2 regions of the Planococcus lenghuensis genome follow, and region 1 is predicted to be linked to the other one. Evidence: a T-box and tRNA genes for the amino acid it is inferred to sense, from the RefSeq annotation. Region 1 holds a T-box; the other holds one or more tRNA genes.
The links. A T-box is a leader RNA that pairs with one kind of tRNA and senses whether it is charged. The one in region 1 lies ahead of serS (serine--tRNA ligase), so its partner is inferred to be a tRNA-Ser.
Positions count from the first base shown of each region.

Region 2: it has a tRNA-Ser gene. The T-box ahead of serS (serine--tRNA ligase) is inferred to sense a tRNA for this amino acid. The anticodon was not compared.

Region 1 covers NZ_CP019640.1:19,458-25,694, reverse strand. The annotation lists gene B0X71_RS00090 (YitT family protein) at 1-481, opposite strand, end outside; gene tadA (tRNA adenosine(34) deaminase TadA) at 586-1,074, shown strand; gene B0X71_RS00080 (alpha/beta fold hydrolase) at 1,069-1,947, opposite strand; gene serS (serine--tRNA ligase) at 2,037-3,311, opposite strand; T-box leader at 3,377-3,590, opposite strand; gene B0X71_RS00070 (M4 family metallopeptidase) at 3,647-5,299, opposite strand; gene pdxR (MocR-like pyridoxine biosynthesis transcription factor PdxR) at 5,687-6,237, shown strand, end outside.
Region 2 covers NZ_CP019640.1:562,623-568,859, reverse strand. The annotation lists gene B0X71_RS03075 (TVP38/TMEM64 family protein) at 1-341, shown strand, start outside; gene B0X71_RS03070 (dicarboxylate/amino acid:cation symporter) at 492-1,748, shown strand; gene B0X71_RS03065 (BCCT family transporter) at 2,145-3,647, opposite strand; gene B0X71_RS03060 (hypothetical protein) at 3,913-4,128, shown strand; tRNA gene B0X71_RS03055 (tRNA-Ser) at 4,247-4,334, opposite strand; gene B0X71_RS03050 (SDR family oxidoreductase) at 4,435-5,193, opposite strand; gene B0X71_RS03045 (TetR/AcrR family transcriptional regulator C-terminal domain-containing protein) at 5,301-5,918, shown strand; gene B0X71_RS03040 (class I SAM-dependent DNA methyltransferase) at 6,040-6,237, shown strand, end outside.

The DNA of each region.
Region 1 (6,237 bases):
ACATGACAAATTCACCGACGGAAAAAGGAATCTTTTTTGTCAGCAGGATTCCAAGAATTTCAGTGCCATCGAGGGCGCCTGCATTCCGGATGACCAGTCCGACACCTGCACCAAGAAGCAGTCCTCCGAACACCGTCGCCAGTAACGGATCTGTAACGAATGCAGCTACTGAATGAAGCCATGACTCTACAAAGGCAAGTGCGATGATGGAAAAGATCGAAGAAATAAAGAAGTTCCGACCGATGTGTTTGTAACCGAAGTACAGGAACGGCAGGTTGATGATCACGATGAGCACACTGAATGGGATATCGAGCAAATAGTTCAAGATCAGTGCTACACCGATGATTCCGCCATCAATGATGGAATTCGGTATGAGGAATAATTCAATTGAAGTGGCAGCCATTGAGGCTCCCGCCAACAAAAGGATATAGCGAATCGTCATGTGCGATATGGATTCTCGTTTGTGGGCTTTCTTCATAATTCCCTTCCTTCTTTGCATATTTCCTTTAGTATACCGCAGTTCTCTTTTACCTGTCCCCCCTCTTGCAATAGATGCTACAATTCAGCTTAAGGAGCGATAATGTAATGAATGGAATCGAGCAGGACCAATTGTTCATGAAAGAAGCAATCAAAGAAGCAGAAAAAGCAGCAGAAAAAGGCGAAGTGCCAATCGGCGCAGTCATTGTCCATGACGGCGAAATTATCGCACGGGCTCATAACCTCCGGGAAACCACTCAGAACGCCGTGACCCATGCAGAACTTCTCGCCATTCAGGAAGCATGTCTCGCAACCGGCAGCTGGCGGCTTGAAGATACAAGCCTTTACGTAACGTTAGAGCCCTGTCCGATGTGTGCGGGTGCCATTCTGCAGTCACGAATTCCCCGCGTCATCTACGGAGCCCGGGATATGAAAGCCGGAAGCGTGGATTCGCTGTATCGTCTTCTAAATGATGAACGGTTCAATCACCAATGCGATGTGAAAGAAAATGTACTGGCCGAGGAATGCGGTGCCATGCTTTCCCGCTTTTTCCGCTCATTGCGGGAACAGAAGAAAAAGAACCGGAACCGGCTATAACGGTTCCGGCTCCCCTTCTTTTAAAAACCTCAGCATCATTTGATTTACCAATTCCGGCTGTTCCCGGTTCACCCAATGTGTTGCCTCTCCAATGAATACCCCTTTGCCATCCTCGCAAAATTTTAAACTCTCTTTAGCAAGTGCATCAGACAGAAATTGATCGCCCATACCCCAAATCAGCCGGACCGGCACAGTGACTGCTGTTTTTGGCACTTGATTGAAACTGCCATGACGCAAAGCGCGGTACCACGCAAGCATCCCGGACAGCGAACCAGGCCGTGACCAAGCCGTCTTGTATCTCTCGAGATCTGCATCCGTGAATGTATCCGGCAAACTGGTACGGGTCAGTCCTTCCTTCAATCCGCTGAAGTCTCCGGTTTCAAATAATTTCTCAGGAATGCCAGACAGCTGAAAAAAGGCGATATAGGAACTGCGAAGAATCTGCGTCGGATGCTTTTTCATCACTTGCGGCATTGCGCGCGGATGCGGCATATTTGTAACGATCAATTTTTCCACATGTTCCGGCCGGCTTGCAGCTAAATGCCAGCCGACGGCGCCACCCCAATCGTGACCGATAATAAAAGCTTTTTGTCTGCCGAAATGCCTGATCAGTCCAATGATGTCATCTCGAAGTTCGTCAATTACGTATTGTTCAATATCAACCGGTTTATCACTCAAATTATAGCCACGCTGATCCGGCACGACAACCCGGTATCCTTCTTCTGCGAGCGGCGCAAGCTGATGGTGCCAGGCATACCAGAATTCCGGAAAGCCATGCAGCAGGATTGCGAGAGGCCCCTCTTCCGGTCCTGCAACAGCCGCATGCAGTGTAATCCCGTTCGTCTCAATGTACTGAAATTCAACAGCGGACAAACAATCGCCTCCCTTCGTTCACTTTCTTCTCCATACCCGTTCTGTCTGCAAATAAAAAACCGGAAACAGAAACTGTTTCCGGTTGGCAGTTAGTTGATTACTTCTTTTCCGCCCATATACGGACGCAGCACTTCCGGCACGACGACGCTTCCATCTTCCTGCTGATAATTTTCCAGAATGGCGGCAACCGTCCGGCCGACAGCCAATCCTGAACCGTTCAAGGTATGGACGAATTCCGGCTTTCCGTTCGCTTCCCGGCGGAACTTGATATTTGCCCGGCGTGCTTGGAAATCTTCAAAATTGGAGCAAGAAGAAATTTCCCGGTAGACACCCTGACTTGGAATCCACACTTCGATGTCATACTTCTTGGCTGCGGTAAATCCGAGATCCGCTGTGCACATTAACAGCACACGATATGGCAGACCGAGAAGCTGCAGCACTTTCTCTGCGTGACCGGTCAGCGTTTCCAGCGTATCATATGAATCTTCCGGTTTCACAAAATGAACAAGCTCGACTTTATTGAACTGGTGCTGGCGGATCAGCCCGCGTGTATCCCGGCCCGCAGAACCGGCTTCAGAGCGGAAATTCATGCTGTAAGAAGCAAACGCCTGCGGCAGCAAGTCCGGATTCAAAATCTCGTCCCGATAGAAGTTCGTCACCGGCACTTCTGATGTCGGGATGAGGAAGTAATCTTCCTTTTCAATCAGGAACGCATCTTCCTCGAACTTCGGCAGCTGTCCGGTTCCCGTCAGGCTGTCCCGGTTTACAAGATACGGCGGCAACATTTCTTCGTAGCCGTGTTCATCGCTGTGTAGATCCATCATAAAATTGATCAATGCCCGTTCAAGACGTGCACCCAAGCCACGGTAAAATACGAAACGGCTTCCTGTCACTTTGCCTGCCCGTTCAAAGTCGATGATATCCAGTCCAGTTGCGATATCCCAATGCGGTTTCGCTTCAAATCCAAATTCAGGCTGCTCTCCCCATTGGCGGATTTCTGCATTGTCATCTTCCGAATCGCCAATCGGTACGCTTTCATGTGGAATGTTCGGCACACGCATCATGATATAATTCAGCCGGTCCTCTGTTTCTTTGAGCTCCACGTCAATTGCCTTGATTGTTTCTCCCACTTCGCGCATGTTCTTGATCGCTTCATCGGCATTTTCCTTATTGCGCTTCATCACTGCAATCTGCTGGGAGACTTCATTGCGTTCTGCTTTCAGTTTCTCAGTTTTCGTGATCAGTTCCCGGCGTTTCTCGTCCAGTTCCTTGAACCCTTCAAAGTCCGTCAAATCTTCCCCGCGTTTTGCGAGTTTCTGTTTCACTTCTTCAAAATTCTCCCGTACGTACCGGATGTCCAACATGTGGTTTCCTCCTTTTGTCGTTCCGCTGACTGAAAAAAGGCAACAAAAATAGCCCTCATCCCTAAGCTAGGGACGAGAGCTACCCGCGTTGCCACCCTGATTGAACAGACTGTGTCCATTCCTCTTCATTGCATAACGGCCTCAGGACCGGCGATGGCTTACTCTAGTTCAGCCATGCAACTCAGGGACGGATTCAAACGCGTTTTTCACCGGTTCGCACCACCCACCGGCTCTCTTAAGAAAAACGGACATTTTACTGCTTCCCATCAGCGTTTCGTCTTTGAAATTATCCCTACTTTACTACAGGAAATTCCGTTTGACAAGCCGTCCGCCGATTAATACACGCCTACAGCAGAAAATGCTGCTTTTACGCTTGCCACTTCAGTGCTGCCGGATCCGTATAAATCAGTGGCAGATTGAACGGCTGCCGCCCGGTACTGGCTGAATGTCGCGTTCGGTGTCAAGTAGACAGTGAGCGTGCGATAGAAAATGTCTCCCACTTTCTGATTGCCAATGCCATTGACGTTCACATTATAATGCGTACCTCCGTTGGCCAGCAGGTAAGCCGCTTTATTGCTGATGCCGCTGTTCCAGTGTACGCCGCCGTTATCCTCGGTGCCGATGTACCGGTTTGAATAATGATCCGGATCCCCGTTTAATGTCGGATCCGCCATGCTTCTGAGCGCATCTCCACTGATAGTCGGCGTGTAAATATCCTCACCGATGAGCCAGTCCGGATCATTGTTGAAATGATGCTCAACCAAGGTACCGAAGATATCAGACATCGATTCATTGATAGCTCCTGATTCATTTTGATAGACGAGATCAGCTGAAGTATCGGTAACAGCATGAGTCAGCTCATGCGCGATGACATCCAGCGCACCGGACAGCGGTACGAAGTTATACCCGTCCCCATCGCCATATACCATCTGTGAGCCGCTCCAGAACGCATTATTATAACTTCGACCGTAATGGACCGTCGATACAAGCTGCGCACCATTACCGTCGTAGCTATCGCGCGCAAATACATTTTTGTAGTAGTCATACGTCTGGGCAGCGTATGCATGCGCATCAACAGCTGCTGCATCATAGGATGCATTGAATACATTATCTGCATCAAGCCACAAATACCCCGGAACCCGTGTCCGGTTTCGTGCATCGTACGTCAAAATCCCTGATCCCCGTTTGCTGTCTGCTAAGTAAGACCCATCGCTGTTCGTCAATGTATTGAACGTTTTCGTGTCTCCAAGTACTCCGCGTCCCGTCCCGATAGTGCTGGTACCTGTCAGTCCTTCGTTGCTTCCCGGTTTTGCTGCATGGAGCTGGTTGTATGTCTCTATCACTTCACCTGTTTGTGCATCAATAAAGTATTGATAGTTCCCCGGCTCCGGATACAAGAACTCTACTTCCAGTGCATAAGCATAACGACCGCTGCCATTCTCTGCATAAATCACCAATTCCGGTTTAATATCCTGTGCCAGTTCTGGGGACCCGCCGATTTTTGCTATCACATCCGCCAGTGCCGCTGCCGATGCATCCTTTTTCTTTATGGCCATTCCGCTTTTCAGCTCTCCGACACTTCCAAGTTCCTGCACTGGTTCACCTGATATTGCGGTTAACACACCTTGAGCGTCTACATGAGCTGTCAGAATTGCTCCATAAACCGGTACTCCTTTATGTATTTGCTGTAATTTCACGTGTGTAAAACCCAGTTCATCTATTGTTTCTTCAACTGTTTTAAATTTTGCAGATGGATTAGTACCGCTCTTAAACAATTCCTGCTTATCTGCTAAATACGAGAACACAATAGCTTTCGCCGGTTGACTGGATGGTTCAGTAAGCTTTCCTGAGACAAATACAGGTGCATTCGCTTCTGCATTCCATGTTACCTTTTCAGCGGCTGGCTTTTCTGCAAAAGCCGGAGGGATCAATACATTGGAGAATGCGACAGCTGTCGCCAAACTTAAAACAAGTGTCTTCTTTTTCATTTGCTTCACTCCTATATTCTAATATAAGCCGAATCAAAACAGCTTAATCGAAGTGTATATCTTTTAGTAGTTAGAAAACATAGTCTAGTACTATTATTTTGACTATTGGTTTGTGAGCTGTTTGGAGGTGAACTCAGTAGTCATTTTCAATGAGAAGGAAAAAAGAACCATAAATATCAAAAGAAGTTAGACCTAATAATATCTTTTTAGTAAATCAATAAATTTTTTTGTCTTGCATAGATGACAGATCGATAATCGACCTATCCAACCAATCTGCTCTATTCTTTCAGTCTTCTGCTTTTCTTTTCGTTTTCCGTTATACTAGCAATGGACATATCAATTAACTTAATATCTCATAACTTATGCAGGCCAGATTGGAGAATTGAAATGGAAATGCTGATGGTAGAACTAAATCGCAATGCTGCTGAACCGTTATACGAGCAATTATATACAGGAATTCGAAATGCCATTCTTCAAAGAAAAATAGCAGTCGGCGATAAGCTGCCCAGTAAGCGGAAGCTCGCTGACTACTTATCAATCAGCCGAACCACTGTAGAACAGGCTTATGATCAGCTCCTTGCAGAAGGCTATATTGAAGCTTTGCCGCGGCAGGGATTTTATGCGAAAAGTGTGGAAGAACTTGCTGTGGAATACCAACGGAATCAGGTGCCTGTCATGCCGGCAGTGCCTGATCGGTTAGCCGATTTCAGCCCTGGTAAGGTTGACACTAATTCTTTTCCATTTTCTCTTTGGCGGAAACTGATGCGGGAAGTGCTCGATGACAGCAATACCAGCCTGCTTGAGTCCGGACATCCCCAGGGTGACTGGGAATTCCGAAATGAAATCGCTGCTTACCTGTATCAGTCCAGGGGGGTTAATTGTACTCCTGAACAAATTGTTATCGGATCAGGGACAGAACAACTGCTTCCTTTATTAAT
Region 2 (6,237 bases), 540 kb from region 1:
GTTTTCCCGGGTTCAAAGCCCGGCTTGACCGCTTGAAGGAGCGGTTCGGCCACGGCCGGACACTGTCGCTCGGACAAGTGCTTGTGCTGCGTGTCATGCCGTTTGTCCATTTTAATCTGTTGAATGTCTATGTGATGGAAATGACGAAATCATTCAGGCAGTATGCCAGCTATACCCTTGCAGGGCTGGTCGCTCCGGCTATTTTGTATACAGCGTTCGGCCACGCCCTTTCCAGCATGTCGTGGATCACGTCATTGATGCTCGCTGCAGTGCTGGCTGGTATCTATTATGTGATCGGTAAATATCATAAACCGGAGACGGCGCCGGATACTGCCGACTGACCGCCTCTCTTCAGCCGCTTGGGCTTGCCCGGCGGCTTTTTAGGTTGTCGCAAAATTGCCGGAAGAAGGCTTTGCTTGCTTAAGACAAGCTCTAGTCTGTAAAATAACGCTTAGTTGCCTATTTTATACAATGATGGAAGAGGAGAATTTATGCAGACGAATAATTTAACAAAGAAGGTTATCATCGCCTTGCTGCTCGGGGCTATTGTCGGGTTGCTGCTGAACTTGTTCGCGCCGGACGTGTTTGAGGTCCTCAATACATATGTGTTCGTGCCGGTCGGGCAGATTTTCATCGCGCTGATCAGCATGCTGGTCGTGCCGCTGGTGTTCATCTCGATCATTCTCGGGACAGCAGGGCTCGGCGATCCGTCGAAGCTAGGCCGCATCGGCATCAAGACGATTTTGTTTTTTCTCGTGACGACGACGATTGCGATTACGATCGCGCTCGGACTCGCCGCGTTGATCCAACCGGGTGAAGCCGGGGAGTTTGATCTGGAAGGGGCGACGTACGAAGCAGCAGAAGCGCCTCCGGTGGCGGATACGCTGCTCGGCATTATCCCGCGCAACCCGCTCGCCGCGCTGACGGACGGCAATATGCTGCAGATCATCGTGTTTGCGGTGTTTGTCGGACTCGCTCTGGCGGCGCTCCGGGAACGGACGCAAGGCATTTTGAATCTGGTGGAGCAGGGCAATGACGTCATGATTTATTTGGTGAGTCTTGTCATGCGTTTTGCTCCGTACGGCACGTTCGCGCTGATCGCGACGGCGATCGGTTCACAAGGACTGTCAGCAATCAAAGCGATGGGCGCCTATATGTTTGTCGTCGTGCTCGGGCTGCTCATCCACGCGGCGTTCACGTACGGCGGCACGGTGGCGTTCTTGGCGAAGAAGAACCCGATCTGGTTCTTTAAAACGTTCGCACCGGCGATGAGCATCGCATTCAGTACGTCGAGCTCCAGTGCGACGCTGCCTGTGTCGATGGATGTCGCACAGAAGAAACTCGGTGTGCCGAAGCCGATCAGTTCATTCGTCCAGCCGCTCGGCGCTACGATCAACATGGACGGCACCGCGATCATGCAAGGGGTTGCGACACTGTTCATCGCGCAGGCATACGGTTCGGATCTGTCGATGGCCGCACTTATAACAGTCGTGCTGACAGCCGTGCTTGCCAGTATCGGAACTGCCGGCGTGCCAGGGGTCGGGCTCATCATGCTCGCGATGGTGCTGACAAGTGTTGATCTGCCGGTTGCCGGTATCGGACTCGTGCTTGGGATCGACCGGCTCCTTGATATGACCCGGACCGCTGTGAATATCACGGGTGATGCAGCGTGTGCCTTGTATGTCGCGGAGACGGAAGACAGACGCGAGACACGCGTGCAGGAAAAAGAAGCAGAAGCAGCTTATTGATACGGAAACTTCCCCGGCGCGTTGAACGCCGGGGGAGTTTCTTGTTTAGGTGCGGCCGGGTTGCGATCAGGGTCGGCTGAACGCATTGTGAAGCCTTGGCTGTTATCAAGTTGCGGCCTTTATCTTTCAAATGAATTCAAGAAAGCTGATGCCGTGAAGTCGGTGGCAGCTTTTTGCTATTCTTAATGAGAATGCGGCTGAGTTGCGATTAAGATTGATTGAAGTCACTTTAAGAGCCAGCGAGTGCACTTTAAGAGCCGGCGAACGCGTTTTAAGAGCAGCTGAGTTCACTTTAAGACCCTTTGAATCCACTTTAAACCGGCCCACTACTCGCAACCATAAAAAACACCGCTTCCCTTTTCAGAGAGCGGTGTTTTCAATTGAACAGGATCGGAATTAGTCCCGTTTAGTTTTAGTCATTTTCGCTTCATTCGAAACGTCTTTCAGCATTGACCAGCCCATCAGGATAATGATGACGGCGAACGGCAATGCTGCGATGATCAGCATATTCTGCAGTCCTTGCGTCCCGCCGAAGTAGACGATGACGGCAGCCACTGATGACTGGATCAGACCCCATGTGATTTTCACGGAGTTCGGCGGATTCAGCAATCCGTTCGTCGTCAGCATCCCGAGGACGAATGTCGCCGAATCGGCAGACGTGATGAAGAAAATCGCGATGACGAAAATCGTGATAAGTGACATGACGTAGCCGAGCGGATATTCGGCCAGCACCCCGAATGTCGATGTCTCAAGCGACAGTGCCGAGATTTCGGCAAGGCCGAGCTGTTCGACATTCAGCGCCGAAACGCCAAAGACGGCGAAGAAGACAAAGCTTAGCAGCGACGGCACGACAAGTACACCCACCAGGAATTCCTTGATCGTCCGTCCCCGTGAAATCCGGGCGATGAAGATGCCGACGAACGGTGCCCACGATACCCACCATGCCCAGTAGAAAATCGTCCAGCCGTTGATCCATGCCCGGTTCTCTTCATCAAGCGGTGCGAGCCGCAAGCTTAGTTCGAAGAAATCCGCCACATATTGACCGAGCGCATTCGTGAACATGTTCAGGATATACAGCGTCGGTCCGACGATAAACAGCAGGAGCATCAGGACAGCGGCAAGCGCCATATTAATGTTACTCAAGTACTTGATGCCGCGTCCAAGCCCCGACCAGGCGGACCAGATGAACAAGGCAGTGGCAACCGCCAGCACAATCAGCTGGACAAAAAATGAATCCGGAATTCCTTCAAACAGGAACGAGAGACCACCGGCGATCTGTGCGGAACCGAATCCGAGCGTCGCCGCGACTCCGACAATCGTCGCGAATACCGCAAGCGAATCGATCAGCTTCCCGAGTAAGCCCTGCATCAGCTTTTCGCCGAACAGCGGCACAAGCGTCGCACTGATCAAACCGGGTGCCCCTTTATGGAATTTGAAATAAGCCAGGACGAGTCCAACGATACCGTAAATAGCCCAGGCATGGATTCCCCAATGGAAAAAGGAGAACTTCAATGCTTCTTTAATCGCTTGTTCCGAGCCTTCCGGTGAAACCGGACTGCTCTTGAACGCGTGTGAAATCGGCTCGGCGGTCGACCAGAACACGAGGCCCATCCCCATACCGGCACTGAATAGCATCGCGAACCATGAAGCGCGGCTGAATTCGGGTTCTTCGTTTTTCTTTCCGAGCTTCACGTTTCCAAAGCGCGAGAACATCATGTAAATACAGAACAGCAGAACAGCGAGAACGAGCAGCAGGTAGAACCAGCCGAACTTCCCGTAAATTTGACCGGTCAACTCCCCTGTGAACGTTTCAAGATTCCCAGGTGCGAACGATCCCCATATGACGACAATCAACGAAATAGCTAATGAAATCCAAAATACTAACGTTGCTTTTTGCATGCTTCACCTCTCAAGTAATATGATAATAATTTTCCCGAATTTGTGCCAAGCCTGAATTATCATATCACAATCCTGTGATGAACGCTTCTATATATGAGCAAATAGGTCTAAATTGTCGGTAAATTTACAGATACAGTAAGCGCAAACAAACCGATTTTTCGCTCATTTCGGCCACTGTCGACTTCTCTTTGCGGAAAGACGTTTACACTCTGCCGGTAATGGGCTAAACCTATACTAAGCCGTTTATTAAATGGGAGGGATGACTATGATCATCATGTGGGAAGGCAAGGAGCTGGAGCTGACCGAACAGCCGTATTTAGATGATTCACTGGAACAGCCCATCATGCGGGCGCACGCGAAGGATTTGAGCGGAAACCGCTATGACGTGCAATGGCATACTGTCCAGGATTATGTGGATAATATCGGCCGCGATGAGCACGTGGAAACGTGGAGTTCACCGGACGCTGTGTACCGGATGTAGGCGGCAATCGGATGCTGTGCGGCCGGGCTTAATGCAAATCACCGGATGCCGCTGGATGAAAATCCGCAAAAAACCGCCATGCCCGATTACCGGGTATGGCGGTTTCGTTTTACTTAAGCGGAGATGAGAGGATTTGAACCCCCGCGGCGCTTGCACGCCCTAGCTGATTTCGAGTCAGCCCCCTTCAGCCTCTTGGGTACATCTCCATGACGGTTAACAGATTATCATAATCGGGTGTTTTTTTCAATCCGTTATTCTTCAGATAAAATCAGGCAGCCGCTTGTGAAAGCGACTGCCTGTTCACACTTAAATCGCCGTCCAGCCGGCATCTGCCGTAATCACTGTACCGTTGACGAAACTGGATTCATCGCTTGCAAGGAACAGGGCCACTTTTGCGACTTCTTCCGCTTTTCCGGTGCGTGGGTTCGAAGCGAATCCGACCTGCGCGCGGCCCATGCCGAATTCACTGACATTTCCCATGGATGCTCCGATATTCGTCTCGACGCCGCCTGGTGCGATCGCATTGCAGCGGATGCCTTTTTGCGCATACATGAAACCGGTGTTTTTTGTGAAACCGACGACGGCATGCTTGGAAGCCGTGTATGCCGCGCCTGCCCGGGATCCGTACAATCCGCCGACTGAAGCGATATTGATGATCACGCCGCTTTCTTTTTCAAGGAAAATCGGCAATACTTTACGGGTGGCGCGCATGACGCTTGTCGTATTGACCGCAAAGACCCGCTCCCATTTCTCGTCTTCGATTTCCCCGGCCGGTTCGAAACTGTCCATGATGCCTGCGTTGTTCACGAGAATATCCAGCGTGCCGTATGTATTGACCGCTGTGTCGATCAAATTCCGGATGTCTTCTTCCACTGCCACGTTTGCAGAGACAGCTGTCGCCTGTCCGCCGGCTCCGTTGATCTGATCGGCTACCGCATTCGCCCCTTCACCGTTGATGTCCGATACGATGACTTTCGCGCCTTCCTGTGCGTAGAGAACTGCGATTTCCTTACCCATGCCTGATGCTGCACCGGTGACAACCGCTACTTTATCCTGAAGTCTCATCATTCATCCTCCTCTGTCTTCTATCTATAGTATAATAAGCCAAAAGACTGCATCACAATCGCCAAATTCAGAACGCTTTGTTCATTAATCAACACTGGAGGGCTGTTATGTCTATTAACAAGGAATTTCATGACAGAAGAATCAGGAAGTCAAAAGCAGCGCTGAAAGAAGCATTGCTGACCTTATTGCTTCAGGATGAATTAAAGGATATTTCCGTCACATCCATTGTCGAGCAGGCGGATCTGAATCGCGGCACGTTCTATAAGCATTACCAAGTGAAGGAAGAATTGCTGGCGGAAATCATCCGTGATGCCGAAGCGGATCTTGTGCGCGCCTACCGGGAACCGTACCGGAACCGGCACCGGTTCGACGTCGGCAGTCTGTCCGCTTCCGCAGTCAAGGTGTTCGATCATGTTGCCGCCTATGCGGATTTCTACCAGCTGATCGTCAGACCCGGGGAGCTTGCCGGCTTGCAGCATCAGACGTGTGCATTGCTGCGGGATCTGGCCCTCCAGGATTTATTGAACCGCACAGCCAGCCCGAACGTGAATCCGCAATTGCTTGCCGGTTTCTACGCCTATGCCATTTTCGGTCTGATTGTCGAATGGATCAACAGCGGGTTTGATTACAGCGCTGATTATATGGCAGAGCAGCTCGTGGAGATCATTCATCAGAGCCAGCCAGCCATCATTCATCGGCAAACCGCCGGGAATGATAACGGCTGAATGAAATCTGTAAATGTGTTCTTCATGCAAGTACATAGGAACGGATGTACATCTGCGCCGTCTGTTCATGTGGACCGGCGGCTCTTTTGGGCAGCATCCACTTAGAGAAGGAGGAATCAGGATGTCTGGGAACGGGTCATCGTTTTATGAAAAAGATGAATTTTTCACGGCTTTTCTGTCGCGCCGGAGCCGGGAGGAAAGCCCGAATAATACCATGGAAGAACCCGTGATCCTCGACCTGATCGGAGATGTTACCGGCCAGCGGGTGCTTGACTTGGGCTGCGGTGACGGCCGGTTCGGGAGCACCTTGTTTGAGAGG